3 regions of the Pseudobacter sp. genome follow, and region 2 is predicted to be linked to each of the others. Evidence: riboswitches for the same ligand, from Rfam matches in the RefSeq annotation. Region 2 holds a riboswitch; each other region holds the start of a gene.
What was found. A riboswitch is a leader RNA that binds a small molecule or an ion and turns the genes downstream of it on or off. The one in region 2 is predicted to bind S-adenosylmethionine.
Positions count from the first base shown of each region.

Region 1: another riboswitch for S-adenosylmethionine. It lies ahead of ACTHMC_RS27715 (SusC/RagA family TonB-linked outer membrane protein); the one in region 2 lies ahead of ACTHMC_RS26650 (trans-sulfuration enzyme family protein).
Region 3: another riboswitch for S-adenosylmethionine. It lies ahead of ACTHMC_RS05750 (RteC domain-containing protein); the one in region 2 lies ahead of ACTHMC_RS26650 (trans-sulfuration enzyme family protein).

Region 1 covers NZ_JBQCGW010000309.1:9,947-22,874, forward strand. The annotation lists gene ACTHMC_RS27690 (TlpA family protein disulfide reductase) at 1-738, opposite strand, end outside; gene ACTHMC_RS27695 (RagB/SusD family nutrient uptake outer membrane protein) at 771-2,024, opposite strand; gene ACTHMC_RS27700 (SusC/RagA family TonB-linked outer membrane protein) at 2,131-5,586, opposite strand; gene ACTHMC_RS27705 (FecR family protein) at 5,870-7,066, opposite strand; gene ACTHMC_RS27710 (RNA polymerase sigma factor) at 7,158-7,766, opposite strand; SAM riboswitch class I at 8,077-8,185, shown strand; gene ACTHMC_RS27715 (SusC/RagA family TonB-linked outer membrane protein) at 8,490-11,579, shown strand; gene ACTHMC_RS27720 (RagB/SusD family nutrient uptake outer membrane protein) at 11,603-12,928, shown strand, end outside.
Region 2 covers NZ_JBQCGW010000300.1:70,633-83,560, reverse strand. The annotation lists gene ACTHMC_RS26660 (OmpA family protein) at 194-871, shown strand; gene ACTHMC_RS26655 (porin family protein) at 922-1,569, shown strand; SAM riboswitch class I at 1,673-1,789, shown strand; gene ACTHMC_RS26650 (trans-sulfuration enzyme family protein) at 2,034-3,224, shown strand; gene queF (preQ(1) synthase) at 3,234-3,674, shown strand; gene ACTHMC_RS26640 (homoserine dehydrogenase) at 3,712-4,968, shown strand; gene ACTHMC_RS26635 (TlpA family protein disulfide reductase) at 5,061-6,173, opposite strand; gene ACTHMC_RS26630 (RagB/SusD family nutrient uptake outer membrane protein) at 6,190-7,713, opposite strand; gene ACTHMC_RS26625 (SusC/RagA family TonB-linked outer membrane protein) at 7,724-11,308, opposite strand; gene ACTHMC_RS26620 (FecR family protein) at 11,449-12,630, opposite strand; gene ACTHMC_RS26615 (RNA polymerase sigma-70 factor) at 12,710-12,928, opposite strand, start outside.
Region 3 covers NZ_JBQCGW010000059.1:179-6,170, reverse strand. The annotation lists gene ilvA (threonine ammonia-lyase) at 1-1,133, shown strand, start outside; SAM riboswitch class I at 1,236-1,374, shown strand; gene ACTHMC_RS05750 (RteC domain-containing protein) at 1,685-2,263, shown strand; gene ACTHMC_RS05745 (RNA polymerase sigma-70 factor) at 2,393-2,956, shown strand; gene ACTHMC_RS05740 (FecR domain-containing protein) at 2,969-3,970, shown strand; gene ACTHMC_RS05735 (LA_2272 family surface repeat-containing protein) at 3,989-5,992, shown strand, end outside.

The sequences.
Region 1 (12,928 bases), on a different contig from region 2:
ATTGCGGCGTGTGCCGGCAATGCTGTCGATCTCATTCGTAACACCGGTTCCGTAGGCACTGGCAATATTGGGATCAAATACACTGAAGTTGGAATTGAATTTTACAGACTTCCCGCCATTTGCATTGGCAGAAACGGCATAGGCCACTTCAGGCTTGTACAGGCGTGCATTGTCAGGAACAAAACTGATCTCCTTTCCTGCCAGCAATTCTTCTATCTTCTTTGAATGAGTGTTTTGATTGATGCCCCTCAAACGGATCATCCCTTTCCCATCGATCCAGACATGATAACCGATCTCTCCACGTGAAGGAAAGAGTTTTTTGAATACGGGATTGATCACCATAGGTAAGGAGGATGGTACTGTTTCATCATGGCCTTTGTTCTTTTTCAAAATCTCAAGCCACTTTTTGATGGATTCAGGCGACTCATCCGCATTCACCAGCAGGAACTGGATTTTGTCGCCGAACTTTTTCTGTAATTCAGCTCCATGCGGAAACCCTTCGATACAGGCGGAACAATTGGTAGTCCAGAAATCGAGAATGAGCAATTTGCCTTTCAGATCGGAGATCTTTGTTTTTCCGGTAATGCCATTGTACGCTTCTCCTTTGTGGTTGAGCACAGTACCGAGCTCAATATCGGGCATCATGCTTCCTGCATCTACTTCAGTTAATGATTGTTGGGCGTTCGTGTACAGACATGCAATCAGTATCGCTCCCAATACAAGGAACTTGCTTTTCATAAATCGCGTTTATTATATGGTGAATTAAATGACTATCTGGGGTTCTGCGGCCAGCTGTTCATATTCATAACTTCCAGCGGCACGAGGAATACCCAACGGTAATCGTTTGGAGGCAAAGTGTAGGTCCTGTTGTTTATTTTTCTTGTAAGTGTGATATTGGCACCTTCAAGATTGAGCCTGCGCAGGTCAGACCAGCGCGTTCCGCGGAATATCAGTTCTTTGCGGCGCTCCTGCAAAATGAGCTGAAGCGCTGCCGTGGCATCTGTGGCCATAAAGGGAGTGAAGGTTGCAGCATCCCATCTTTTTTCCATCAGGCTATTCAGATCCTGCATAGCTTCGAATGCTTTGCCGGCACGCGCATAACATTCTGCACGGATGAGATACATTTCATCGGTGGCAACACCTGCATAATGAGAAAAATCCTCGAACGCATAACTGCCCTTGAACCGGTGTGTTCCATCAGGATTCTCTTCAAAAAAGATCGGTTTCCTCAGATCACCATCTTCATAAGAATCATAGAGCGTAGAATCCACATAGGTTTCAGGATAACAGGCAATGCTTTCTTTCAGTACATAATGAGCGATCTCCGGATTGGAGACACCGAAAGGAGCACGCATAACTTTATCTACCGTATTGTAATCAACCAGGGTTGATTTGATAGCGAGGTATTTATCAGCATATATACCTGCATTGGGGTAATCTCCCATAGCCAGGTAAGCACGGGCAAGCATTCCCAATGCCGTTGTCTTATCGATCTTATCAGGGGTTGGCCTTCCCACAGACAACTTATCGGCTGCTTCTTTCAGGTCAGTGATGATCCTCTCGTAAGTCTCTCCCACCGTGGATCTTGGTGTAGTGGCTTCCACATCTGCAACCATCCGCAAAGGAAGTCCGGGTAGGGAAACAGTAGTAGTGTGATAAGGTGGGCAGTAAACCTGCGCAAGGTCAAAAAAGAAGAATGCCCGATGGCATAAGGCCTGCGCTTTGATCTGATCACGCTCTTGCTGGGAGCCGCCTTTTACCTTGTCAAGTTCCTGTAATACAACATTGAAGGGATAGATCCTTTGAAAGTTATTCGCCCAGTCAATTGTTACGCCGGGATCTTCCCATGTATACACTTCCTGCTGACCACCCCAGAGATTGGGATATCTGCCTTCACTAATATAATACTCGTCACCGGCATCATTAGACATAGCGCCGCAGATGCCCCAGAGATAACTGTTGTTGAGGATCGCCTGAAGGTCTTTCAGGGAAGAAATGGCAGACCTGGATTGATCAGATTTCACATCCAGGTATTTGCTGCACGAAATGTTCAATAACAGAATTGTAACAAGAAATATCAATGCCTTTGAACGGGTATAACAATTCATAAGAACTGATTATGAAAATGATTTAAAAATTGAGGGAAAGCCTTGCAGACCATTGCCTGCCCGGCAGGTTATCACTCTGCGTGAATCCATAGTCCGGTATTTTGCCCAGTCCGGAAGCAGTGTACAGAAGGAGATTCAATCTGCTTGCATAGATATCCAGGTCAAAACTCTTTATCGATAATTTCGCCGGCAGCTTATTCACCCAATGATAACTCAGACTCACATTATCGATGAATACATGATCCGCTCTGACTACATTCACGGTGGAATTGGCAAAGAATGTTTCCCTGTAATAATTTCCACTGTAATCGAATGAAGGGATATTAGTGAATTGCTCATCCCCCGGAGCCTTCCATCTTTGGAGGTAATCCGCATGATAATTGGTTAACCTGGCATAGGAAATGGTAGGCTTCCTGTAATAGTAACCTCCCTTGTACATGATGTTGAAAGCAAGTGTAAAACTGCGGTATGAAAAACTATTCATGATATTGCCGAAATAACGTGGCGTGGAGCTGCCAACAAATACCTGGTGCTGTGCGGAGTCCTGGGTAATCTGCAGATAGTCTTTGCTGATCTCTTTATTTAAATATCCTCTTGGATCACCATTGTCGGGGTCAAGGCCGGCCCATTCATAGGCATAAAGGGGCACCATGATCTGACCACGGATGAAACCCGGTGCGCCCACCAGTGCACGTTGATCAAGGAGGTATTTTGTAACTACCGTTTTCAGGGTGGTGAAGTTGAAAGTGGAATTCCATTTGAAATTCCTGGATACAATATTTCGTGAGTTCAGGGTTAGCTCCACGCCCTTGCTGGTGATGATACCTGAATTCTTGGTAACGCCCTGCAGTCCGGTGGTTGGGTCCACTTTTACATCCGCCAGCAAATCCGTAGCCACTTTCCTGTACCACTCAACTGATCCGTTGATCCTTCCGGTCTTGAACAGACTGAACTGCAGCAGCAGATTAAGCTGACCTACTTTTTCCCAACGCAGGTCAGGGTTGGGTGGCGTGGATACATAGGCGTAAGGGTTACCGTACATATTCGAGCTGTTGTAACTGATGGTGGCAAAAGCAGGAACATCACTGCTGGCATTACCTGAAAATCCGTAGGTAACCTTGGCAACAAGGGAAGGCAGCCAGCTCAACCGGTAAAATGCCTCCTCGCTGATATTCCATCTTGCGCCTACTGACCAGAAAGGCTTCCATTTGTTGTTGGTCTTGATCCCGAAAATATTTGCTCCATCCCTTCTTGCGCTTGCATATAAATTATACCTGCTCCGGTAAGTATAGGATAAATTGGCTGCGAGCGAAACACTCCTGTCCGTTCCTGCTTCCATACGCTGATTGGGTTGGATGGTACTGGTCCCTCCAAGGTATAACGGGAAGTAGCTTCGAAAATCCATTCTGTTATTGTAGGTAAGGTTGGCCTCATCATAACCGTACACTCGGTAGAGATCTTTTGTCCGGTTCACGGAACTGGCTTCCGCACTTACAAGAGCATCCAGATCATGTTCGCCAGCCCTCCTGGCAAAGTTCAGCATGCCACGGATCTGCTGGCCTTTCAGGAAGGAATTATCCAGTTCCAGGATTCCACCCATAGGGATAGCGCTGACATAGGTATTGGGATCAGTGTACCTGTTGATCAGGTCACGGGTGGAATAGGTATTCAAATCATCCAGCGTCCTGGTCCTGTTGATGGTGTTGGAATACTGGTAATTGATCCCGGCTGAAAGCCAGCTGGTCACTTTTATCTTTGTGCCCATCCCTATCTGTATGCCATTACTGACCTGGGTGGAGTTCATCCTGTTCAATTCATCCAACGGTACTTCCACCCAGTTGAGAAGGCGACCACCCCCTACCGTATCCAGAAAAGATTTCCGGTAGGTGGTATATATAGGCAGATGATTGCCCTCTTCATCAGCCAGTCTGTCGTACGCAAGCGATCCGTTTCCGCCCGGACCGGGAAACCTGTCTTTTCCATAAGCATAGTTCATATCGGCGAAGATCTCCACTCCATTTGTTGGTTTCATTACCAGATTGGTAGATACTGTATGCCTCACGGTACCATTGTCGCCACGGTACTGAAACTGTGAGGCATTGGACCCGAGAGAAAGCTTGAACCCTACCAGGTTACCGGATCCGCTGACAGTCAGGAAATGGTCCCTGTTCACAGTAGACCTGAAATAATATTTTTCCCGGTCGCTGCGCAGATCATGATTACGCAAGCTGTTCAGTTGCTCTTCCGCTTCTTCAGGTGAGATCAGGCCTTTTCTCCGCTTGTCCATGATCTCCGCCGCAGGGGTAAGTGTGAAAGCATAAATCGTATTGAGTATGCCATCGAAATACCCCCTGCTGAATTTATCTTCTTCAATGGCAATGGCATCTGCACTGGATATCCGGGGGAAATAATATACATCCGGTACTTCCTGAAAAATGATGCTGCTATTGAAGTTTACGGTCAGTGGCTTGTTGAGGGACGCCTTCTTGGTGGTGATAACGATCACCCCATTGCCTGCCCTGGAGCCCCATATAGAAGTGGCAGCCGCATCCTTCAATATGGTAACATTTTGTATATCGTTCGGATTAATATTATTGATATCTCCTACAAACGGGAAATTGTCAAGAATGATCAGCGGGTTCATCTTCATGAGCCCGTTCTTGTCAACTGATTGTCCGCCAAAATTGCTGGGTCCTCTCAGTTCTATCTGCGGCGTTCCCAGGTCTCTGTAAAAAAGGAGTCCGTTGGTAATGCCGTTCAACCTGTTGAACAGCGTAGCCCCCACCTGACGGTGGAACAATGCACTGTCTACGGTGATCACTGACCCAACGTAACGTTCGGGCTTTATTTGCTGGTATCCTGTGCTGATCACGATAGTATCGGATATGGTTATGCGCGGTTGCATAATTATCCGAAGCGATCCTTCATCATTCACTGTTATCTCCTGCTGGATATAACCCACATAGGAGATCACCAGTACATCGCCTTTTACGGCGCCGATCTCAAATCGGCCTTTTTCATCGCTGACCACGGATACTCCGGATCTTTTCATTCTGATGGTGGCTCCTACCAGCGGCTGGTTATTGGGGCCTGTCACTTCGCCGGTGACCACCCTGTTTACTTCATCGCGTGAAAGCAACTGAAGCAGGTCCACAAAAGGAAGAGATGGGTCTTTTTCATTTTCGGTCTTCTTTTCCAGCACTATCGTATTCTGCCGGATATAGAAATTAACGGGCAAGTCTTTGAGCAGTTCCTGCATGAATGTATTCAACGGAACATTCTTTTTATGAATGTTAACCGGTTTTGCATTGTTCAGCAGATTGGAATTGTAGATAGTCAGATAGCCTGTCTGTTTTTCCACTTCCTGAAGTATTTTCTCCAGTGGCACATTCCGGCCGGAATAAGTGATAGTTTGAGAAACTCCCTTTCCGTGGGCAGAGAGCAGGGCTACAGTCAGGAGTATCAAAGTTAATTTCATAACCATGATCGTTTTGGTTGCCAGCCTTGATCTGCGTGGTGCATAAGCAGTAATTGCACCAACAGCAGATGGCCGGAAAAGCGCGCCATTTTGCATACTTTTGCAGTGTTCGGGTTAATAAATAAGCTGTATTCTCTCGGAATAATTGATTAGGGATTAGCCCGCAACACCTGCCGCCGCGTCTAGACCACGTGGCGGTTTCTGTTAAGGCTGATCCTCACCGGTACTAAGTGATCATCGGAATGAGTTTAAGTGAAGAATTCTGTTTCAGCAGGCCGCGGCGTTATTGAGTTATCACCAGTTTCCGGTTTTGCAACTCTGCACGAATGCCCAGGGCTTTCAATATGAACAAGGCTTCAGATAATTTGAGATTCTTTCCCATCTTTCCACTGATCCTTTCCGTGGGGATGCCTTGTGGAAATTCGAGTTCCACATCATACCATCGGGCCAGTTGCCTCAGTACTATGATGGGGTCTGTTTCATGGAAGGTGAAAGCTCCGTTTTTCCACGAAACTGTTTGCACAGGGTCCTGGGTATTTTCAAGCACCAGCTTATTTTCAGCATTTACATCTTCCCTGTTTGCCCTGATCAGCCTGGCGCGCTGACCCGGCTTCAGCAATAGTTTCTGTTTACCGCTTACCACCCTCACAGAGCCTTCAAGCAATGTTGTACTGATGCTCTTTTCCTCTTTGTAAGCATTGATATTGAAATTGGTGCCCAAAACTTCCACCTTCATATCACCAACTGAGACCTCAAAAGGTTTGGCGGCATTCTTCGCCACTTCAAAATACGCTTCACCTGTGATCTCTACAGAGCGGGTTTTTCCGGAAAATCCAACAGGGAACCGGATAGAAGACCCCGCATTCAGCCATACCATACTTCCATCAGCAAGCACCAGCGAATAATCCCGTCCCACAGGTGTACGAATAGTATTGATGATATTTCCACCCACTCCGGGATCAGGTTGCACGTAACGCAGCGTGGTGCCATCTTTCCGGATAGTTACATTCCCTTCAATGGTCACAGGTCCCGTGGATGAATCATCAAGTATGATCTGCTTGCCATTTGCGAGCGTGAGCACAGCGCCAGCCCGGCCGGGCATCATATCCTGTACCTCCGGGGTTATTACCAGCGGCTTATCCTGCCGGTTGCTCATTTCATAGATACCGATACCTGCCAGTATCAGCAGACCGATGGATGCCGCAGCTGCATAGTGCAGCCACCTTTTCCGCTTCAGCGGGCCTGCAACAACTGTTGCTTTTCCCGAACGGACAATGGCCTGAAAGATCTCTTCAGCCTTTCCTTCCCGCTGGAGATACACAATTTCCTCCTCTTCGAAACAGGCTTCGAGAACCTCGTCCATTCCAGCTCCCTCCTTACTGTCGATCCATACCATCAACTGGTGCACCTCCTCGCCGGAGGCAGTTCCATCAATGTATTTTCTGATGAGCGACCCCAGCAACTTTTCGTCTTCTTTCATGGTAAGAAAATCAGTGATTAATTGGCCCGGAGTCTACCGGACCATGATAAGACGATGGTAATTCCAACTGGTATTACCGGATCCATAAAATTTATTGGATATTTTTTTCTGCCAGGAACATCAGTAACAGCACCAACAGGCCGGAGTGATGATAAGTGCTGAGATATTCCCTGATGGAATTCAATGCACGGGTAAGATGCACTTTCACCGTATTTTCAGAAAGTTTCAGTTCCCTGGCGATCTCATCCCGCTTCATCCCCTGTATCCTGCTCATTTCAAAAATGGTCCGCTGCTGAGGTGAGAGCTTACCTAACGCCTGTTGCAGGGCATTTGCAAGCTCTTTGTTCTGCAACAGGTCAGGAGAAACAGCCGTACTGTCCTGTTTGAGATATAGCAGTTCCTTCCGGGCAACCTGTTCCCGGGCAATTTTCCTCAACGCGTCTATAAAAAGATTCCGTGCTATCCGGTGAAGCCAGCCACTGAAGTGCTGAACATGTTGGAGCGAGTTGCGATTGGCCCATAACTTCATGAAAACTTCCTGCACTATTTCATCCGCTTTGTCTTCCGACTTTGTCAATTGAACAGCGAATGAATATATTTTCTCCCTGTAACGGTCATACAATTCGCGGAAAGCGATCTCATCGCCATCAGCTACTCTTTGCAGGAGCAATTCTTCTTCAGGGTGCAGTTTACTAGTCATTGTTAGGGCCCTAAAAATAAGGAAAATGAAATAATTGAATTTAAAATTGCAGAATGGAGGGTACATCCATCATCGACGTATCAGGCCCGGCAAGGCTTTCAGCGGGCAGTTCACACCAATTCATAAAATCCTTTACGCTTACTCCGCAACCTTTACCAGATAAGTTTGTTCAATTCAGCACCGCATTTCAACACTGCGATCATTGAATATGACCACTCAAAAATCTTTCAGGCAAACATTACCCTACTTTTTTGGTAGACTAACTTATGCTTTCTATATTTGCATCCTCAAACAACAGTTCTTTCACAACAACTTATCCAGAACAGACCGAGGGAAAGGCCCTTTGACGTCTTGGCAACCTGTACAAACCCATAGTATAAGGTGCTGATTCCTGCTCCTGAAAAGGAGAAAGATGAGGTAGTTGAATACTCCTGCATATCTGTTTACTTTCCATTGCATCGTTTTCTGGCTGATTGTTGTCTATTTAAAAGTCACACTGAAATGAAACATGTTTTTTTCCCGCTGCCCTCAATTTGCACAACACCCCTGAGCATGCAATACCGTTGTTGTTGCTGCTGTATGGGATAGGTTACCACCCATCTCAATAAAACACTAAGTAAAAAACTGACGCATCCCTAACGGGATTGCACAACCGCTGATATGCATAAAAAAGGCATAACACCGGAAAGGGATTATCATGTCTACTATTAATTCTACATACACATGTTTAAAAAAAATGTAACGCTCCTGCTGGCCCTACTCGTCAGCATCGGGCTATATGCACAAAAAAGGACCCTCCAGGGTGTTGTGATGACTGCTGAAAGCAAACAACCCCTCGAAGGGGCAACCATTACGCTGGGTAAAACCTCCGGTATCACCACCACTGATGCGCAGGGGAAATTCCAGCTGGAATTACCTGAAGGAAAAGGAGTGCTCTCCATCTCCTTTGTTGGAAGGGAGACCATTGAAGTGGATGTAAAATCTGATAACAATATCACCGTTTTACTGAAGGCTTCCAACTCCACCCTCGAAGAAGTGGTGGCCGTTGCCTATACCACTGTAAAGCGCTCGGGATATCCGGGAGCTGTCAGCGTGATCAGTTCAGACAAACTCAACAACAGGCTCACTCCCAACCTCACCAATGCCCTGCAGGGGCTTGCGCCGGGTATACAGACCACTTCCGCAAACGGACAGCCTGGTAATAGTTCCGCCATCCGCATCCGGGGCGTAGGTTCTATCAATGCTTCCAGCGCACCGCTCTTTGTGATCGACGGTGCCCCTTATGATGGCGACATCAATGCACTCGATCCCGCAGATATCGCCTCCGTGAGCATCCTGAAAGATGCCGCTGCCGCCAACCTTTACGGATCACGCGCCGCCAACGGCGTGATCATCATCACCACCAAACAGGGAAGAAAAGGAGAAGACATTGCCGTAAATGCAACGGTCAACCAGGGATGGAGCAGCCGCGCAACGAAAGACTACGACAAGATCGGCACCAACCAATACTTTGAACTCTACTGGGAAGCCCTCCGCAATAAAGCCCTCAGCAACGGCCAGACAGCAGCACAGGCTGCACAAACAGCTTCTGACCGCCTGGTTACGGATCTTGCCATCAACCCTTACGGCTCCGCATTTCCCAAACCCGTTGGCACAGACGGTAAACTGGTGGCAGGCGCTACCCCGCTCTGGAATGACGACTGGGAAGAAGCCATGCTGCAACCCGCAAAATATACACAGGCACAACTGAATATCAGCGGCGGTTCCGACAGAACCACCTATTATATAGGTACCGGTTATACGAATAATGAAGGCGCTTACCTGGGATCAGGTTTCAAACGCTATAACTTCAGGAGCAACCTCACCATCCAGGCTAAAAAATGGCTGAAAGCAGGATTGAACCTGAACGCAAGCTCCACTGAACAGGACTATCCCACTTCCTCCGATTCCAAACAGGCAAATGTGGTCCTGTTCGGAAGAACCATCCCCAGCTTTTACCCCATCTACCAGCGCAATGCTGATGGCAGTTACAAGCTGGACCCGATCACAGGTGAAGTTCAATACGATTACGGCGCATACAGGCCCAATGCAGCTTTACCACGCTACAACCTCATCGGTTCACAGCCGCTGAACAAATCACGCTACACACGCGAGAACGTATCAGCCAGAACCTTCCTCGAAGCCGAGATCATACACAACCTGAAAGTAAAGACCAGCTTTAACCTGGACTATATCAACTCCAATTCACATTTCTACACCAACCCACTGGTAGGTGAAGATGCCCAGATCGGAGGAACGGTGAGCAAAAGCAATACGCGCTTCCTCAGCTTCACCTTCAACAATATCGCTACCTACGATATCAATCTGCAATCAGGTCATCACCTGAACCTGCTGGCAGGACAGGAGTTCTACAAACTGGAGACCGGCGACCTCAGCGGCAGCAGACAGAAATTTGCACTGGCCGATCTCTATGAGCCCGTTGCCGCTTCACAGCTGAACGACTTCACCGGTACCTCCGATGAATACGCCAAACTCAGCTACTTCGGACAGGCACAGTACAACTATCTCGGAAAATATTTCGCAACGGCATCTATCCGCCGCGACGGCAGCAGCCGCTTTTCTCCTGACTCGCGCTGGGGTACCTTCTGGTCTGCAGGCGCCAGCTGGCGTTTGTCTGAAGAGGAGTTCCTTAAATCAGTGAACTGGCTCAGCTCCCTTACACTCAAGGCCAGCTACGGTTCTTCCGGTAACGACGCCCTCTCCGGTTATTACAATTACCTGGCGCTCTTTGCCATCAAGAACAACCTTGGCAACGGTGGTGTGATCACCTCCAGGCTCCCTACTCCCAAGCTCAAATGGGAAAGCAACCTGGTGCTGAACACAGGAGCAGATTTCGGTTTCTTTAAAAATCGCTTATACGGTACCGTTAACTATTATATCAGGACCAGCAAGGACCTGCTTTATGGCAGACCGATGGCAGGTTCCACCGGTTTCACTTCCATCAGCGCCAATATCGGAAAGCTCCGCAACAGCGGTGTTGAAGTAGAGCTGAATGGAGTGGCTGTCAGCAATAAGGACTGGAGATGGGTGGTTGGCGTAAACTTCGCGCACAACAAGAATGAGATCCTGGAACTGCCACAGAAAGAGATCATCAGCGGCACCAAGCGCCTGGCTGTTGGAGGCTCTATCTACGATTTCTATATCCGCGAGTGGGCTGGTGTTGATCCCACCACAGGAAACCCGCAATGGTACAAGACAGGAGCCGATGGCAAGAAAGAAACCACCAGCACTTTCAGTCAGGGTACCCTCTATAACGCAGGCACCTCCCTCCCCGATCTCACCGGCGGTTTCACCAGCACACTGAGCTACAAAGAATTTGAGCTCTCCTTTGTACTGGCCTACAGCCTCGGCGGAAAGGTACTTGACCTGGATTATGTATCCCTCATGTCGGGTGCTGTAGCCCCCGGTCGTAACTGGAGCACAGAACTGCTTGAAAGATGGACACCCGATAACAGGAATGCCAACGTTCCCAGGTTCACTACAGACGACCTGAGCTTCACCCAAACCTCCACCCGCTGGCTCTATGATGCTACCTATGCAAGATTGAAATCAGCGCAGATCGGTTACAATCTGCCCAACAACCTGGCGCGCAGGGCTGGACTGAAAAACGTGAAAGTGTATGCACTCGGAGAGAACCTGCTCACGTTCTACGGACATAAAGGAATGGACCCCGAGCAATCCATCGAGGGAACTACCTATTACCAGTATCCGCAGATGAAAACCATTTCTGTTGGCCTGCAGGTAGGATTATAATGTTAACAGTAAAAAATTGAATCATGAAAAAGACATTTCATCTCATATATATCGCGGCACTGGTCATCGGGCTGGCAGGTTGCAACAAACAACTGGAAACCTCCCCTTCCAATGCCGTATCGGGAGATATCGTGCTGAAGAATCTGGCGAACCTCAATGCCATTTATGAAGGAGCCTGGGCTTCAACCATGGATGATTTCTATGGCGGTATTTTCGGCAATCCCGGCTTCAAGACCCTCACACTGGTGAGTGACGCCATGGGCAATGATGTGAACCTCATCGTTACCAAATACAGCTATGCACCAAACTATCGCTTCACGCAGATCAACGACAAAACACAGAGCCGTGTAAGCGCCGTGTGGAACCAGTTGTACAAGATCATCAACAACCAGAACATCATCATCGCCAATGTAGATAAAGTGGAGGGAGATGCCACCGCAAAGAACGTATTGAAAGGCCAGGCGCTGGCGCTTCGTGCACATCTTTACACCACTCTCGTTTCTTTCTTCCAGTATTCCTATCAGAAAGATTCGCTCACTAAAACAATACCGCTCTACACTATTCCCAGCAGCGATACTACAGTGGGCAATCCAAAGGCAACGCTGAAAGAAATTTACACGCAGATCTATAAAGACCTCAATGATGCACTGCCCCTGGTAGCAGGTTATCAGCGCAATGCCAAATACAAGATCAACACCAACGTGGTATATGCACTGCTCGCACGCGCCTACCTCTATTCAGGCAGATGGCAGCTGGCAGCTGACGCAGCCACTGAAGCACAAAAAGGTTATCCTTACATGGCGCAGGCCGATTACACCACCGGTTTTAATAACGTAAGCAACTCAGAATGGATCTGGGGCCATCCGGAGATCCCCAGCCAGAGCGATGGCAGCTACAGTTTCCATTTCCTGGATGTAACATCTGCCTCCTCTTATTACTATAGCTTCATGGCTGATCCGTTCTTCAAAGAGTTGTTCAACGACGGAGATATCCGTAAAACACTCTTCAACTGGGATGGCAATCCCGGCCGTGAAGGTTACCTGCAATACAAGAAATTCCGTTTCCGTGATGATCAGACTGCAGACCTGGTATTGTTCCGCACTGCAGAAGCTCAGCTCATCAAGGCGGAAGGACTGGCGCGTGCCGATAAATTTGCAGAAGGTGCCGATGCGCTCAATGAATTGCGCACAGCGCGTGGGGCCTCACCATTCCTGGGCTCAACAAAAGACGAGCTCATCAAAGAGATCCTGATCGAAAGAAGGAAAGAATTATGGGGCGAAGGATTCGGGCTGCTGGATATCATCCGTACACAACAGGCTGTTGTGCGCAAGCCTTATGTAGATGTTGCA
Region 2 (12,928 bases):
TAGGTACCAGAATGCTATTGTGGTATAAAAATTGAAAAGGCAAGGATGAGTTTTCAAGATCAGGTGGATATTCTACTGTATGTAGTATTGCTAATTTTAATGAGTTTTGTGACCTCGTTTAGCCTGCTCTGAATAATTAGCGAACAATCAGTTCATTGGAAGTTTACCTTGATTTACATTTAAAAAAAAGTTTATGAAACAACTTAAAAACACCCTGACAGGAATTATGGCAGTATCTGTGATTTTAGCAGGCTGCAGCAGCATGAACAAAACACAAAAAGGAGCAGTAATCGGAACGGCCGGCGGCGCCGCAGTAGGTGCGGTGATCGGTAAAGCGGCAGGGAATACGGCACTGGGCGCCATCATCGGGGCCGCAGTGGGTGGTGTTACTGGTACTGTGATCGGAAAAAAAATGGACAAACAGGCATCTGAGATCAAGAACGAAGTACCCGGAGCCACCGTTGAGCGTGTAGGCGAAGGTATCGTTGTTGAGTTTGCAGATAAGAATGCAGTACTGTTTGGTTACGACAAAGCTGACCTGACTCCTTCAACAGAAGCAAGTCTGAAAAAGCTGGTTGCCATCCTGAAAGATTATCCTGATACCAATATCGAGGTTCAGGGCCACACAGACAGCAGGGGTACCGATGAGTACAATATGCAGCTGTCTCAGAGAAGAGCTACTTCAGTAGCTGGTTACCTCACCAGGAATGGTGTTGCAAGCGGACGTGTAACTACAAAAGGTTATGGCGAATCAGCTCCGGTTGCAACCAATGATACAGACGAAGGCCGCGCACAGAACCGTCGCGTTAACTTCCTGATCACAGCCAATGAGAAAATGAAGAATGAGGCTAAGAAAGAAGCAAATCAGTAATCATAAACAACCCTTAAAAACAAACCAATTCTTAAACAAAAACCAAGCAAATGAAAAGGAAATTTTTGGCTCTTAGCGCAATCTTAGCTCTGATGGCAGGTGCAGCGCAGGCACAGAACAAAACCACTTTTGGTGTTCGTGCAGGTGTAAACTTTCAGAATCTGACAGGTGAAGATGCAAGTGGCGATAAATACAATAACAAACTCAAAACCGGATTCAATGTTGGAGTGAATGCTGAAATTCCTCTTGCTGACGAGTTCTTCCTTCAGCCAGGTGTGCTTTTCAGCACCAAAGGCGCAAAACTGGAAGGTTCCGGTGACGTAAAAGCAAACATCGGCTATATTGAAGTTCCTGTTAACTTCCTCTACAAAGCTGACCTGGGTCAGGGCAAACTCCTGATGGGTGTGGGACCTTACGTAGGTATCGGCGTAACAGGCAAGTTTAAAGGTGATGACGGCGAAGCCGATATCAAATTCACGAACGATGCAAAAGCTGCTGATTACGTAGGTAAAGTTCCGATGAAACGTATCGACGCCGGTGGTAACCTGCTGTTCGGGTACGAGTTCGCCAGCAAATTCTCTGTTCAACTCAATGCCCAGTTAGGCATGCTCAATCTCGCCCCGAAATTCGAGGGAGAAAAGCCTGAAGGCAAAACCAAGAATACCGGTTTCGGTGTTTCTGTAGGATACAGATTCTAAACGGTCTCTTTTCCGCCGTTATTATAGGCCTGGAAACTCCGGTTTCCAGGTTTTTTTGTTTATATCAGATTGCTGATTATCTTTGCACCAGTTCTTTTTACATCTCTTATCAAGAAAGGCAGAGGGAAATGGCCCGATGAAGCCTTGACAACCTATTCTCCGTTTACAAAAACAGAGGAAAAGGTGCCAATACCACCGCTTAACAGCGGACTGATAAGTCAGATAATAGCTTCAAACAATACGCCTTCAAAACATATTGAAAAGCTCTTCCTGACTATCGGAAGAGTTTTTTTTTGCCCCTGCAGGAAAGCTTGCCAGCCTCCGCAGCCGCGCAGAACAACTCTCCCGATCGTTTTCCACTCTTGATAATGGCTGTCGCAGAACACTGTTTAATCACAATCATCAACGATGGTGCGCACTGAAAAAAACACATTCATCAGCACTCATCACAAAAACTGTTTATCATGCAAGCGACAACACAACTCATTCACAGCATTCCCGTTGATCCGTTGACCGGAGCTGTATCAGTACCTATCTATCAGACCTCCACCTTTGTGCAGGAAGCACCGGGTGTGAACAAAGGCTATGATTATGCACGCAGTGGCAATCCCACGCGCGCCACACTGGAAACTCTCATCGCTCAGCTCGAAGGCGGCTCCACAGGCCTCGCATTCGCATCAGGCCTCGCAGCCATCGATGCCGTTGCCAAACTCCTTAAAACAGGCGATGAGATCGTGGCGGTAGATGATATCTATGGCGGCGCTTACCGCCTCTTTACACAGGTGTATGCACAGTTTGGCGTAAAGATCAATTTTGTGGACACAACCGATCCCGAAAAAGTATTCAACGCCATCACGCCCAATACCAAACTGATCTGGCTGGAAACACCCACCAATCCAACACTGAAGATCTCAGACATTCAGGCCATCGCTAAAATCGCAAAGGCCAGTAATTGTTGGCTCTGTGTAGACAATACCTTCGCCACTCCTGCCCTGCAGCAGCCCCTGCTCCTCGGAGCAGACATCGTGGTGCATTCCGCCACCAAGTATCTCGGCGGCCACAGTGATCTCATTGCAGGCCTCGTTGTAACCAAAGACCCCGAGCTCGGAGCAAGGATCAAATTCTTTCAGAATGCAACAGGTAATATCCTCGGGCCATTCGACAGCTGGCTGGTGATCCGCGGCATCGAAACGCTGCACCTGCGCCTCCGTCAGCATTGTGAGAGCGCACTCACCATCGCCAAATTCCTGGAGCAGCATCCTGCCGTTGATAAAGTATATTATCCCGGACTGGCTTCCCACCCCAACCATGAGGTGGCGAAAAAACAATCCAAAGGATTCGGTGGCATCGTGAGTTTCTCGCTGAAGGCCGATCATATCGATGCAGCCACTGCACTGGTAACTTCCACACAGCTCTTCAAACTGGCAGAAAGCCTTGGAGGCATCAAGAGCCTCGTGAGCCACCCCGCCAGCATGACGCATAAATCCATCCCCGCTGAAAAGCGCCAGGCGGCGGGTGTTTCAGACAGTCTCATCAGGCTCAGCCTTGGCCTGGAAGACGTACAGGACCTGATCAGCGACCTTGAACAGGCATTCAATACAAGCGCAGCCAAACTGGAAAAAATCAACACAGGCAAGCAAACAATTGCCTGTTAAGCCAAGTATATGAGCACAGAAGTTTTAAAAACGTACAAAGACATAGACCGTAGCATTTTGAAAGGTATCCCGAACCCTACAGACCAGGCGTACGAGATAAAGATCAAGATCCCGGAATTCACATTCCTCGGTGTTAAAGAGCAACCGGACTTTGCCGTGATCTACCTCACCTTCTACCCCGGAAAGAAAGTGATAGAACTGAAATCACTCAAGCAATACATCTTCCAGTTGCGCAATATCGTTGCTTCCTATGAGCGGCTGATCAATATCATTTATGATGATCTCCAGGCAGCTTACGAGCCAACGCGAATGCGCCTCGTAATGATCTGCAACCCCAGGGGTGGCATCAGTTCCAAACTGACCATCGATTCTGACTGGAAGATCCGCGGCGGCAATGAGTCCTTCAATGACTGGAAGCTCATTGAAGACGAATGGGAAGTAACCATGTAACGATATCAAATCAACTATCAATATATAATCATCAACGATGGACGCACATAAGCAACTGACGATCGGCTTATTCGGTTTTGGTGTAGTAGGCGAAGGACTTTATAAAGTGCTTCAGCAGACACCATCTCTGAAAGCCAGCATAAAGAAAGTCTGTATCAAGAACCCCGGAAAGAAACGCAACGCACCAGATTCTCTGTTCACTACGGATAAAGATGTTCTGCTGAACGACCCCGAGATCAATGTGATCGTGGAAGTGATCAATGAATCAGAGAATGCATTCAATATTGTTTCCACTGCCCTGAAGAACGGAAAGGATGTGGTGAGCGCCAGCAAGAAAATGATTGCTGAGCACCTGCCCGAACTGCTGGAACTGCAGAAACAAACAGACCGCTCCTTCCTCTGCGAAGCCGCCGCCTGTGCGTCTATCCCCGTGATCCGCAACCTGGAAGAGTATTACGACAATGACCTCCTCCACTCTATCAAAGCCATCGTGAACGGTTCCACCAATTTCATCCTCACCAAAATGTTCGAGGAGAACCTGAACTTCCGCGATGCGCTCATCCTGGCACAACAACTCGGCTTTGCCGAAACCGATCCCAAACTGGATGTGGAAGGTTATGACGCCGTCAACAAATGGGCCTTCCTGCTCACTCATGCTTATGGCATTATCGAGCATCCCGATAATATCGTATTTAACGGCATCCAGAACATCCAGGCAGGAGACGCCAATGTTGCCCGCGAGAAACATTACGATATCAAACTGGTGGCACAGGCACAGAAACTCCAGAATGGTAAAGTGGCCGCATTCGTATTGCCACAGTTCATCAAACACGACGACCACCTGGCCTTTGTAAAGAATGAATACAATGGGGTGGTGATCGAAAGCGGATTCTCCGACAAACAATTCTTCTACGGAAAAGGCGCAGGCAGCTTCCCTACTGCATCTGCAGTACTGAGCGACCTGTCAGCGCTCCGTTACCAATACAAATACGAATACAAGAAACTCTACCACCATACGCCGCAGGAGCTCACCAACGACTTCTATGTTCGCGTGTATGTGAGCTTCGACGACTGGAAATTCATCCCCAAAGACAAGTTCGAGTGGATCGAAGAATGGCATGCTGAAACCGACCGCAAATACCTGGTGGGCGTAGTGGCATTCCAGGAACTGCGCAGCAATAACTGGTGGAGGGAAAATAATACATCCCTGGTACTGGCACCTGACCCCATTATTGAAGATGTGGAGATCAGGAAGCTCAAGAAGAAAAGCCTGGAGCTGGCCGGGATCGTTTAAATATTTAGTGTTTGAAAGATTGAATTAAAAAAGCGAGGCTGTATCAAATCAATGATACAGCCTCTTCGTTTTCATAGCAATACTTTCAATCTCTATTGCTCAAACAATTCTTTCAGCTTTTTTTCTATCTGTCCGTTCCCGTTCTTATCGAAACCGATCTCCTTCATAAGGATCTTACCATCCGGACCAACCAGGAAGGCAGTAGGAACACCAGTTACGCCAAAACCACTTATATACACCTTCTTCGTATCCAGCACCTGGGGCCAGGGAAGCTGCTGGTTATTGAGCTCTTTCAGCCAGGCTGATCTCACTTCATCGATGGAAATGCCGAGGATCTCAAATTTTTCACCGCCGTATTTTTTGTATACGGCTTTCATGTGCGGGAAAGAAGCTTTACACGGCCCGCACCAACTGCTCCAGAAATCGATCAGCAGGTATTTACCTTTAAGACTGCTGAAAGAAATACTGTCCCCTTCCGGCGTTGGTAAAGTGAAGTCAATTACCTCGTTGCCAATAGCAGCCAGCTTGAGTCCATTCAGGTGATCACCCACCGGCTTACCCGGTACCGATGCCTGTTGAGCAGGACTGAGCTTGTAGTATAACCTTTCGAGATCTGCTGTAGTGAGCATATTCTGATAACGGCTCAACACATAAGCGCCAATGTAGGAGGAGGCATTTGCTTCTACAAACCTGGTCACATAAGGAAGCACTTTCTCCCGCTTCAGCTGCACAAGCGCTTTTATTCTGTTAGTGTCGTTTTTGCCGGACTGAGGAAAACGTTTTTCGAGCGCTGCTTTGATCTCTTCATTCAGTTTCCTGTTGCCTGTTTCAAATTTATGGAAAGCCACTGCAGTTCTGTTCCCGCTGACAGTACCGGAAAACATCCCTTTGGTGATATCCGCCACTTTCAGGTAAATGACGCCTGACCCGTCTGGCACCAGCTGAAAAGCCGGTGGCCCCTGCATGGTCCTGGAATCATATTCAGAATACAGGAAAGGCACAACACCAGGCTCCCATGGGATACTGATGGTAAATGCGCCATCCTTCATTACAACAGAATCTTCTTTCACATTGTCTCCGAAATAATAGATCTTATTGTATCCCTTCGTATCACCTTTTACGATCCCTTTGATGACAATTTTCGTTTGTGCAGCCAGGTTAGTCAACAGTCCCGTCAGCACTATTGCAACGATCAACTTTTTCATAGTAGTACATTAATGATTAAAACGGGCGGTTTTCCAACGAAATCCCCCAGTTGGGATTGAACTTCAGCACCACATTTGAAATAGGGAATATAAAATCCCTTGAGTCGATGGTGCCAGTATAGGTTTGTCCGCCTACAGTATGTGTGATCTGTGATTGGGACCAGGGCTTTCCTGCATCCAATGTGAAACGTTTGAGGTCCATGAATCTTTTCAGTCCACCTACCGGCAGTTCTCTTCTTCTTTCTTCCAGCACCCATTGGATCACCTGGTCCTGTGTGCCTGTAGTCAGATCAGGAGTTCCGGTCAGCAGCCTGAATTTGCGCAGCGTATTGAGGTCGGCAATGGCCAGTGAAAGTTTATTATTCCTGGCATACGCTTCAGCGCGCATGAGCAATACTTCGGGCCATGAAAATCCTTCTGTCAGTTTCATTTTCCGGAAGCGGTAATTACTGATTCGTGTACCATCATCATAACCTCCGCCAAGGTTTGTTTTATATCCGGGCGCATTGATATAGAAAAATTTCCAGCGCAGGTCATTCGCCTGATCATACAAGGCCATCAAAGCTGCGGAAGGATACGAAAGCTGGCTGGCGATCCCTGCATCTTTATCGGTTCCCCGGTAGAACAGCATTTCACGGTTGTTTACCAGGAGCAGCCTGGTATCCTGCGCAGATATTATAGGGCTGGTAATGGGATTGGCAGTGCTCCAGGAGAACTGGTTGTAGTTGTAAAGCACATTCGCCGGATTGCCTGCTGCTCCTGCATTCCAGGCCAGATCTGAATAATACTCCACGCTGTCGTATCGTTGGGTGAACAAATGACAATAAGCGAGCATGGCATAACCGGCTGCTTTGCCGGCTCTTGAAGGCCAGGTGGATCTTTCAGGCAGATCAGGCAGCGCAGCGTACAGATCATGCAGCACCCTGTTCACCACTTCCCCGGAAGTGGAGAGATCGGGAATACGCACGTTGATATCTGGACTTACCACGTAAGGAATGGTTTTGGTGGCATTGGCCGTTCCGGGTTTGTAGACCGGCCCGTATACGCCATTGGCGTTGAAATAACACCAGGCCCTTGCCACCAGCGCCTGTGCAACGGACCTTCTTCCCATGGCTTCTTCTTCAGCCGCCTTACCGGCAATGCCACGGATCCCTTCTATCACGTTGTTGAAATAGGATATCTGCGGATAGATACCTAACACACCATTGCTCCAGAAATAATCCTGGAGGTTCGGGTCTTTGTACGGCTGACGGTAAACATGTGCATAATACCGTTCCAGGTTGGGGTGACTGGCAAGTACATACCCCACTTTTGCCTGCCCTTCCGTGATCTCGATATTATCTCCCAGCCCGGACAGGCTGGCGCCTTTGTTCTGGTCGAGGAAATTGGATTCCATGAGATTGGTATTGTCGAGCAAATGATCGTAATCCGCCACTGTTACCGGGATCAGTTTTCCTTTGGGCTTAACGTCCAGGTACTTCTTACAGGAACTGATCATAATGGCGCTGACAATGAATATAGATATATTTCGAATAAGCATGATAGTTAGTTTACAGGTTTACGGAAAATCCGATGTAGAATTCAGGCATCAGCGGCAGTCTTCTGACAACGGTGGCATTGAGCCCCTGCTCGATGGCTTCAGGGTCGATACCCACATTATTGGCTTTCACCGTCCAGAGGTTGCGGCCCTGAAAATAGATCCGTGCGCTGTTGAGACCTGTATTGCCCCAGATCTTATTATCGAGCCTGTAAGACACCGTAACGTCCCTCAGCTTCATGAAGTCTGCTTTTTCCACCAGAACATCTGAATAAGGGAAATACCAGGCATCCGAGCTGAATGCAGATAATTTGGGATAGATAGTGGTCAGTTCATCACCTGGTTTGCGCCAGCGCTGGCCAACATCCTTGTGATCGATATTGTTACCGTTGAATGCATCCCTGCGGAACACTCCCCCGAGCTGGGAGATGAACATGAAGCTTACATCAAAGCGCTGGTAAGTGAAACTGTTGGTAAGGCTCAATACAAATTTCGGTCTGGCCGTTCCTGCATACACCATATCTTTTACCGTTACTTCATTTCCGTACACTTTACCTTTTTCTTCCGTATAATACTGTGGCGTTCCCGTATCATCGAGTCCGGCAAAACGGTAAGCAAAGATGGCATCCAGGGGATAGCCTTGTTTCAATACAGCACCTGCGTTGTTGCCCAGAATTGCATTGGGAGCGGCAGCACTATACGTCAGGAAGCCGGTACTGGGATAATCGAAATTGAACTCCTGTACCTTACTTTTATTGTAGCTTCCAATAAAGTACACATTCCAGCCGAAATCCTTATTCCTGATCACATCGGATTCCAGGGAAAGCTCGATACCTGTATTCCTGGCTGCACCTGCATTCCGTGTAACGGAGAACCTGCCATAGGTAGGATCGATGAAGTCAGGCGAGAAGAGGTCTTTGCTGAGCTTATTGTAGAAATCAAGCGTAAGGTTGAGCCTGTTCCCGAACAAGCTCATATCCGTTCCCACATTAGTGATCAGCGTGCGCTCCCAGCGGAGTGAATTATTGGGCAATGATGATATGGTATAGGGTATACCGCCGGAGATCGGGGAATAGGCTCCCGGTGCTACCAGCAGATAAGGTCCTTCAGTCAGTGAGATATTCCCATTGATACCATAAGAGCCGCGAATGTTCAGCTTATCGATCCAGGGTACATGGAAGAATGATTCCTGTCCCAGTTTGTAAGTGCCACCCACAGACCAGTTAGGCCTGTACCTGTAGCGCGGATCGGTGCCGAAGGTATTGGCCTGGTCCATCCGGATGCTGCCACTCAGGATGAAGCGGTTATCATATTCGTAGGAACCATTTGAATATACAGACACGAACCTGTTATCGCGGAACTGATATGATCCGTTAGGCAATGTGGCATAGTCGTCACCGAACAGCCAGTCGGCCGAATAAGCATAGCTGTTATAATCAATATAATTGAAAGGCTGAACAGATCCTGCCTGATCGTTATAACCCGGTCTGGCAGGAGAGATATTATTATCCAGCACGTCTTTGTTTATCTCACCGCCTGCAATAACCGAAATACGGTGCAGTTTATTGAATGTCTTTCCATAATTGGCCTGCGCCCTCAAAGTGTAAGACTCGCTCTGGTTGCGGGTTTCATAAATGATGCCTCCATCAGGCAGATAGTGTTTGCCGGGAGTTGCCCTCGAGGAGGAAGCATTGTACTGACTTCTTACATAGAATGAGTTCACATCGCGGATGCTTCGCAACAGTCCGCTTCCCCTGCTCCAGACACCACCCACTTCAGCATTCAGCCCGTCAATAATGTTCACGGATACGCTGGCACCCAGCCTTGTGAGGTAGTTCTGGTTCCTCGTAGTTTCAAGGGCCTGATCGTTCAGAGGATTAAAACCCATATTCTTGAGACCGCCATACCTGTTACCATAATCTGCATACAGATCCAGTATCTCAGGCCTTACTGCGGGAATGTCCTGCGGATTACCGGACTGGTCAACAAGGTTGTAATAAGGCCTCATGATGCTCCAGGTGGTGAAGTCCGTTACATCATCCGCTGTGTTCATGGGTGACTTACTGGAGCTGAAATTGATATTGGAGAAAAGCTTTACCGTTACACCGTTCAGCGGCTTCCAGTCGTTTTTCAGATCGAGTATCAACCTGTTGTCGCTGCTATGCTGCATATTATTCTGGTTGGTGATGTAGCGGATGGCAGCATTGGTGGCACTTTTATCGGTGCTGGAAGAAATGGATAAATTATGCTGCTGCGTGAACCTGTTTCTGAACAGGTGGCGCTCCAGCTGGTCCATGGTATTGTTCCCGCGTAGTTTATCCAGTTCTGTATTCAATTCATCATCCGTGATCAGCCCATCTTCATGCATTACCAGCAATTGTGTTACACGGCCGTAACTGGTGTAGTAATTATAGTCATCCCTTACGGTGGCCGCATCACTGTTATAATTGGCGATCTCTGCATCCACGTAATCAGCCGCACTGGTCTTATTGAGGTAAGACAGGCGGGGGCGTTCTGTAAGCCCGGTGCTGCCCTTATAGCTTAGTTGCAGTTTACCTTTCTTCGCAGATTTAGTGGTGATCACTATTACGCCGTTTGAGGAGCGGGCGCCGTAAATAGAGGCGGCCACGGCATCTTTCAGCACAGTGAAGGTCTCGATATTATCGATATTGATGGATTCAAGTCCACCCGTAACAGGAAACCCGTCTACCACTACCAGGGGTTCTCCATTGCCCAGGAAGGTGGACCTGCCACGCACTTCCACCTTACCGCCCTTGGTGATGGCAACACCGGCGGCCTGTCCTTCCAGTGCAGTGAGCAGACTGGGCTGCAGTTTACCTTCCAGTCTTTTGGTTTGTACGGAAGAGTAAGACCCGGTCATTCTCTCGCGGGAGATCTGCTGATAACCCGTATTCACCACCACCGCCACTTCATCCAGTTTGGTGTTGGCCGGGCTCAGCTTCACTGTCAGTGGCACTTGGCCTTTGAGCATGGCGGCAGTAACAGTTACCTCGCGCGGCGCATATCCTACAAAAGAGAAGAGCAGTACATCGCCTTCGTTGACGGTTATTGAAAAATTCCCATCGGCACCGGATACCACGCCTTTTCCGGAACCTTTGATCTGGATATTCACGCCCGGCATCTGAATACCATCCATATCAGTGACCTTCCCCGTGATGGGCGGTGCTACCTGCAGGATCAGTAATTCAGGCTGCGGAGGGGGTAATGCTTTGCGCGAAAGAATGATGGTTTTTCCCTGGATCATATAATTCAGCCGTTGATCTTTCAGGATCAGGCCCAGCGCCTGCTGTAGGGGCATATCAGCAATGGACAGGGAAACCTTTCCGGCATCGGCCAACAGCTCTTTATTGCTGAACAACACATAACCGGTTTGTTGCTCGATCACAGAGAAAACCTGTTTCAGGGTCATGTCCCTGCCGGAGATGGTAACGGACTGGGCAGTGCCGGTGGCATGCGCCGAAACCAGGGCAGTGAACAGGAAAATAGGTAGCAGCCTCATCACTTTAGAGATTTGTGCAGGCAGCCTGCATCCGTTCAGGGCACGGAGATACAGGCAACCATTAGCAGTTTTTTGCATAACTTGTGAACTGTTTTGGTTGTAAATAAAAGTGGTTGCGAAACCTTTTAGGATCAGCTGAAACGTTGCCGGAACCGAGGCCAATCGATTCCGGCTTTTCATTATACATAGGAGGAAAGGCGGATAAGTATAATATTGTATCAGGGAGTTACCACAAGTGTTCTTCCTTCGAGGCGGAAATGCACATTTGATTTCTCCAATGCTATAAGCAGACCATTCAAGGGTATATCCCTGGTCATTTTTCCAACAAATTCAATATCGGGCACGCCGGCTTCATACTTCACATCTATATCGTACCATCTTTTCAACTGACGCATCACTTCATCCAGCCTGGCATCTTCAAAATCAAACACACCATTCTTCCAGGCCATCACTTTTCCAGTGGCTGCTTTTCTTACGCTGAGTTCTTTTGCGGCTGGCTTCTTTTGGAGGGAAGCCTGCTGCCCGGGCTCCAGCAATACTTTCTGTTTGGTGCGTGTGCCTGTTACAGCCACTTTCCCTTCAAGCAAGGTAGTGTTCAGCAAAGGTTCATCTTCATACGCATTCACATTGAAGTGAGTGCCCAGCACTTCCACTTCAAACCTGTTATCAGCATTCACTAAAAAAGGAACTCTCCTGCCCTGTTCTGTTGCAGGCGCAGCTTCGAAATACACTTCTCCTGTAATATCCACCCTACGGATATTTTTCGCGAACCTAGTAGGGTACCTGATAGAACTGGCCGCGTTCAGCCAGGCCACAGTGCCATCCGGGAGCATGATCCTGAACTGTCTGCCTTTGGGTGTTGCCAGCGTATTGAATGTTTCCTTTTCATTTTCTTCACCGGTATTTTTATATTCAAGCTGTCCGTTCTGCAGGTACAATGCTGCGCCGTTCTGATTGGCAAATATGCCATTGCCCAGGGTATCCAGCAGCACTTTCGTTCCATCGGCCAGGGTGAGTGTAGCTCCCTCCTGTCCGGGCTGGATAACTGCTATTGTTGACTGTTCAGCATGAGCAGTCCCTTCCTTTTTTGTTTCACCGGCGAAATACCAGGTGCCGGCAATCAGCAACACCAGGGCTGCTGCAGCGCTCCACCAGTATCTTCTGAAATATGAAGTCCTATTGCCCACGCGGGTTTGCAGTGTTGAGCGCATCCGCTGGTAAGCATCTTCAAAACCCTCCTGCATCGCATACCCCTTCAGCTGTTGCTCCTGCATTATCTTATCCAGTTCCTCCTGGAATTCAGACTGCATCAGCAGTTTGGAAAGCAGCTTCCTGCCCTCCTGATCGAGAGAGCCATCCAGCCAGGCGGCAATCATTTTTCTAAAGTCTTGTGGACCCATATTTACATCGGTAGCGCTTCGCGCTGTTTAATGGACGCATGAAAAAGGAAGGATAAGGGGTGGAACGAAAAATATTTTTCTATTTTCTTCCCAGCCAGCAAGCTGACAGGAGAAGCAAGGCATTGAAAAGGCCCGGATAGCCGGCCATTTTTGATTTAAGGAAGCTGAGGGCTTCACTGATATGTTCATTCACCGTGGCTTTGGAGATCTGCAATTGATCGGCAATTTCCTGGTGAGAGAGGCCTTCCTGCCTGCTCATCCTGAATACCTGGCGCCGCCTGGGAGGCAGTTGGTCGAT
Region 3 (5,992 bases), on a different contig from region 2:
AGATTTTTCTCAAACGGGAAGACCTCCAGGTGGTGCGCTCCTACAAACTGCGCGGGGCCTACAATATGATGAGCAGCCTCTCTCCGGAGGAACTGTCCAAAGGTGTTGTCTGCGCCAGTGCCGGTAATCATGCCCAGGGCTTTGCCTTCTCCTGCAAAAGACTGAATGCAAAAGGTGTGGTGTTCATGCCCATCATTACTCCCAACCAGAAAGTCACCCAGACCAGGATGTTCGGGGAAGACAGCATTGAAGTGAGGCTGGTGGGAGATACATTCGACGACTGCGCTGCAGCTGCACGCGCATTCACAGCAGCCAATAACATGACCTTCATCCCTCCGTTTGACGATCTCCGGATCATCGAAGGCCAGGGCACTGTAGGCGTGGAGATCCTGGAAGACCAGAGTGATATCGATTATCTCTTTGTGCCCGTTGGCGGCGGCGGCCTCAGTGCCGGCGTTGGATCCTATTTCAAAACCTATTCTCCCAAAACAAAGATCATTGGCCTTGAGCCGGAAGGCGCGCCCAGTATGAAACGCGCGCTGGAAGCAGGTCACCCGGTGACGCTCGACAATATCGAAAGATTTGTGGATGGAGCTGCCGTGAAAAGGGTAGGAGATATCACCTTCGAACTCTGCCGCGAAGTGCTGAATGAAATGCACCTGGTGCCCGAAGGAAAGGTATGCTCCACCATCCTGAAATTGTACAATGAAGATGCGATTGTGGTGGAACCCGCAGGCGCATTGAGTATCGCTGCCCTGGATGATTATGCTGCACAGATCAAAGGCAAGACAGTTGTTTGTGTGGTAAGTGGCAGCAACAATGATATCGACCGGATGCAGGAGATCAAGGAGCGGAGCCTGCAGTATGAAGGGCTGAAGCATTACTTCCTCATCCGCTTTGCCCAGAGACCTGGCGCACTGAAGGAATTTGTGAATGATGTACTGGGACCGGAAGACGATATCACCCGCTTTGAATATTATCAGAAACACAATAAGGAAACCGGGCCCGCGTTGGTAGGTATAGAGTTGCGGAACCGTGCGGATTATGAGGCGTTGCTGCAGAAAATGCAGTTGTTTCAGATCAATTACACCGAGTTGAACAAGGATGATACGCTCTTCGGATATCTGGTGTAACAGGTTCGGTAATTAAGTGTAGTAGAAACACAATAAAAAAATATTCGGGCAAGTATATGTTGATAGGATAAGACTGTATATATTTGCCACGTTCTAAGGAATAACTTATCAAGAAAGGCAGAGGGAAACGGGCCCGATGACGCCTTGACAACCTTCCATCAGAGCAAACTTAATGCATCGTCGTTTGTAAAACTGATGGAAAAGGTGCCAATTCCTGCCCCTGAAAGGGGATAGATAAGTCAGAGTATAGCTTTCAAGAAAGACAATGCCTGTAACGGGCATTCCTATATAATTGAAGCTCATCTGACGTAAATCAGGTGAGCTTTTTTGTTTGCGCCTATCTCTGAAACCCAGTACTGGCGCTGCAAAGTAAAGTTTGTTTAATAGTAGATTTTCTCATGTGACCGTTTGGTCTAACCAGGGATTGTTTTTACTTTCCCTGCTTTTTTTTACTACAGTTTAGAGGACAGTTGTTGGAGTATTACACTTTGGTCAGGGTAATACATGTTACGAACGCAACATTGGCAGGAATTGCTTTAACTGTCTTAGCTATGAAAGAACAATATCGTCAACTGTATGAACAGATGCTGGTTGAGATGGATGACTGTGGTAAGCGGCATGATACCGAAAAGGAGCAGATCGAATGCTGTTTTCAAACTTGTGAACGAAACTGGAATGCCTTACTGGAATTGTTGAATCACCGTCAGTTCAGGTCTCTCCATGATGAGATCTGGTTCTTCAAAACGGTTAAACCTGCCTTTACCGGGATGCTGGAATATTATGCCCTGGTTTATAAGGCCACACTCTTTCATCCCGAATCCGGGAGCGACCTCCACGAGGTCCGTAATTTCTGGGAAAAGGAATTGCGTCATGCCGAAAAATTCCTCCGGGAAAACGAAGAAATCTACCAGTATTTCAAGACCGGCAATACGGAAATGGACGAAGTCTATTTTGTACGCGCAGCCCGTAACGCCACATCCACGATGCAGGCTTACCGGAGCCATACCGCTACCAATCCATTCAGGGCAAGCTCCTCGCACGACGGCCTCTTTGCCGCCATCCTGGCCCGGGATAAGTACCTCAACTATGTAAAAAGCAAGATAGAAGATGTTGAGTCCCAATCATTTTGATGTTGCCGCATTATTTTTTGTTCAAACTTATATGCTGCCATAGGGGTAAACCATTTTCCGGTTGTCATATATCCTAAAGGTCAATTGGGCGAAGCAGTTATATTTGGAGCCAGAACACAAAGTCTACGAATGGCAGTAACAGAAGCAGGTTCAACCCATCTGCTGGGAACGGCATTTGAGAAAGTTTTTAAAAGTCATTTTAAGAGCCTGCACTCTTATGCCTATACCATCGTTAAAGACGATATGGCTGCCGAAGAGATGGTCCAGAATGTATTCTGCAAGATCTGGGAAAGAAAAGGACAGCTGGATATAGAGACCTCCCTCACTGCCTACCTCTACAGGGCTGTTTACAATGAAAGCCTGAATTACATCAAACATCAGAAAGTGAAAATGGCCTATCAGGCGCATGCCACTTACCAGATGAACCAGCAACATACAGAAACTGCATCCAAAAAAATATTATTGGGCGACCTTGAACAGAACCTGAGGAAAGCGATGAGTGAGTTGCCTGAACAGTGCCGCACCATTTTCCAGATGAGCCGTTTTGAAGAGCTCAAGTACCAGGAGATAGCCAACAAACTGGGTATCTCCATCAAAACAGTAGAAAACCAGATGGGGAAGGCCTTGAAGTTGCTGCGCAGCAAACTGGTGGACTTCCTGCCTTTGTTATTGATAATCCTGACCAACCTCTAAAACGAAAACTGATTGAATGCCGAATTTTACAATATGAGCGATGACCTGCTGGTGAAATTCCTGCTGGATGAGGCTTCTGCCAGTGAGCGCCGTGAGGTGGAGCACTGGATAGATGCAGATCCGGAGCATCGGCAGTATTTTGAACAGTTCAAATTCATCTGGGACCGGAGCCAGGAACTGGCTGTTACAACCGAAGCGGATGAGAACGATGCCTGGAAACGCTTTCAGCAGCGGGTCTCGGGTGAGCAGGATATCCCGGTGATGACCGTGGTGAAACCTGTTCGCAAAAAATGGTATGATACCCGCGTGGCCGCTGCTGTGATCATGCTGGTGGGCGTTGCCGCTTTGCTGTATTATATCCTGGTGCCTTTCCGTAACAGTAACAGCAAGCAGGTGGTACTGGCCGCCACCGCTGAAGCAAAGGCGGAAACCCTGCCCGATGGCTCTGTTATTACACTCAACAGGAATTCATCCATTTCCTATGCGGCTGAATTCAAAGGAAATAAACGAAATGTAAAACTCAACGGGGAAGCCTTCTTCCAGGTGAAACCGGATATATCAAAACCCTTCATCGTTACCATCAATGATGTGACCATCACTGTACTGGGAACCAGCTTCAATGTAAAAAGTGCCAATGGAAAAACGGAAGTGATTGTGGAGAGCGGACTGGTGAAAGTGGAGCATGATTCAAAATCAGTGCAGCTGAAACAGAGAGAAAAACTGGAGATCGAAGCAAATGATTCTGCGCTCACCAAGGAACCGGTAACGGATCAGTTCTATAAATTCTACCGTACCCGCGAAATTGTCTGCGACAATACGCCGCTCTGGAAACTGGTGCAGGTGCTCAATGAAGCTTACAACGTAAATATCGTTATAGAAAATCCTGCCCTGAAAAGCCTCGAGATCGATGTTCCCTTTTATAATGTGCCTCTAGAAGAAGTATTGAATGTTATACAGGAAACATTTCCGCAGATAAACTTAAGTAAAAAGGATTCTCTCATCATCCTGAAATAGGCATAGTATAGCAGCAGCATGACAACAATAACCAATGTGAAAAAGAAAGGCCTTTGCGCTTTGTTCCTTCTTTTTTTTCTTTTCCTTTATCAGTCAGGTGTAGCACAGACGCCGCTGAACCGCATCGTTACGCTGGAAGTGAATCGCCAGCAACTGGCCCATGTACTGGAGATCCTGAGTAATAAGGCAAATTTTTATTTCTCATATAACAGTAATATACTCCGTAAGGACAGCCTGGTTACATTCAATGTGCAGAGCAGGTCTGTAGGTTATATTCTCAATACCCTTTTCAATGAGGGGTATGAGTTCAAGGAAAGCGGTAACTATATCATCATCCGCCGCAGGCCCATCCAGGTGCCGCTGGTGACCACGCAGACCGTGAGCGAGGAAAGCCAGTACTATGTAAGTGGTTATATTTTTGACGATCAGACGGGTGACCGTGTTGTGAATGCCAGTGTATTTGAGAAAGACCAGCTCGCTTATGCGCAGACCAATACGGATGGATTCTTCAAACTGAAGCTGAAGGGTAAATATAAGCAGGCAAGCATCACCGTTAGTAAACAATATTACGAAGACACTACCATTACCGTTCGCCCAAAGTACAACCAGCAACTGAGCATCACCATCATGCCGGTGGAGATCTCTGATCAGACCACTATCATTGGCCCTTATACCTTTCAGGCGCCTGATTCCATTGTGGTGGCCGTGCATGGGCCGGACAGTACGCACTGGCTTTATACCTACCGAAAAACGGATTCCGTGATGGTGGAGAAAACTTCCATGGGTAAGTTCCTGCTCAGTACCATGCAGCAGATCCAGACCCTCAATCTCCGGAAGTTCTTTACCGTGAGGCCTTACCAGGTGTCGTTTGTACCAGGCATGAGCTCAAACGGGAAGCTGAACAGCCAGGTAATCAATAATTTCTCTTTCAATATTCTTGGGGGGTATTCCGGAGGTGTGAACGGTTTTGAGTTGGGCGGGCTTTTCAATATCGATAAAAAAGACGTGCGTTTTGTGCAGATCGGAGGCTTGCTCAATATAGATGGAGCCAGCTTTAACGGCGTGCAGATCGGCGGCATCCACAATACGGTGCTGGATAGTGTAAATGGATTCCAGGTGGGTGGCATCGGCAATTTTGTGAAGCGTAATGTGAAAGGCTGGCAGATCGGTGGGATCTATAACCATACCGGCGGCACTTTCAAAGGGGCTCAGCTCAGCGGCTTTGCCAACTTTGTGGGTAAGGCTTTCTCCGGCATGCAGGGCAGCGGCAATTACAATGTGGCAGGCAATGCCTTTACCGGTGCACAGATCGCAGGCTGGGGTAATTTCTCAAGAGGCTATACCCTGGGCGCACAGCTGGCAGGCAATGTGAACGTGAACTGGAAAGACATGAAGGGAGCGCAGATCAGCGGATTACTGAACCTGAACGGACGTCATATGCAGGGAGCTCAGGTCAGCGGTCTGGGTAACGTGAATGGCGGTACCTTGAACGGCATACAGGTCTCTTCCATACTCAATTACACCAAAAAACTGAAAGGCGTTCAGATAGGTCTCGTGAATATTGCTGATACCTCCGATGGCTACAGCATCGGTCTGATCAATATCATTTTCAAGGGATATCATAAACTCAGTTTATTTACCAATGACGCCATGCCTTTCAATGGCGCTTTTAAAACGGGTAACAGCAAACTGTACAGCATCCTGCTGGCCAGTGTTAGTGTGGGTTATGGGAATGATACGCTCGATAAAGCCTGGGGCTTTGGGTACGGTATCGGCCGCGAATTCCCCATCGCCAAAAAATGGGCCTTCAATACGGAGATCACTTCGCAACATATCTACCTGGGCGACTGGGAGCACCTCAACCTCTTGAACCGGTTGAGCTTTCATGCACATTTCAAGCTGGGCAAATATGTGAGTCTTTTTGCAGGTCCGGCATTTTCGCTCTACTATTCGGACCAGGATGTGAAACATGATGGTTTCAAAACAGATATTGCCCCGAGCGGGCATTTCAAGTTTGGTGAC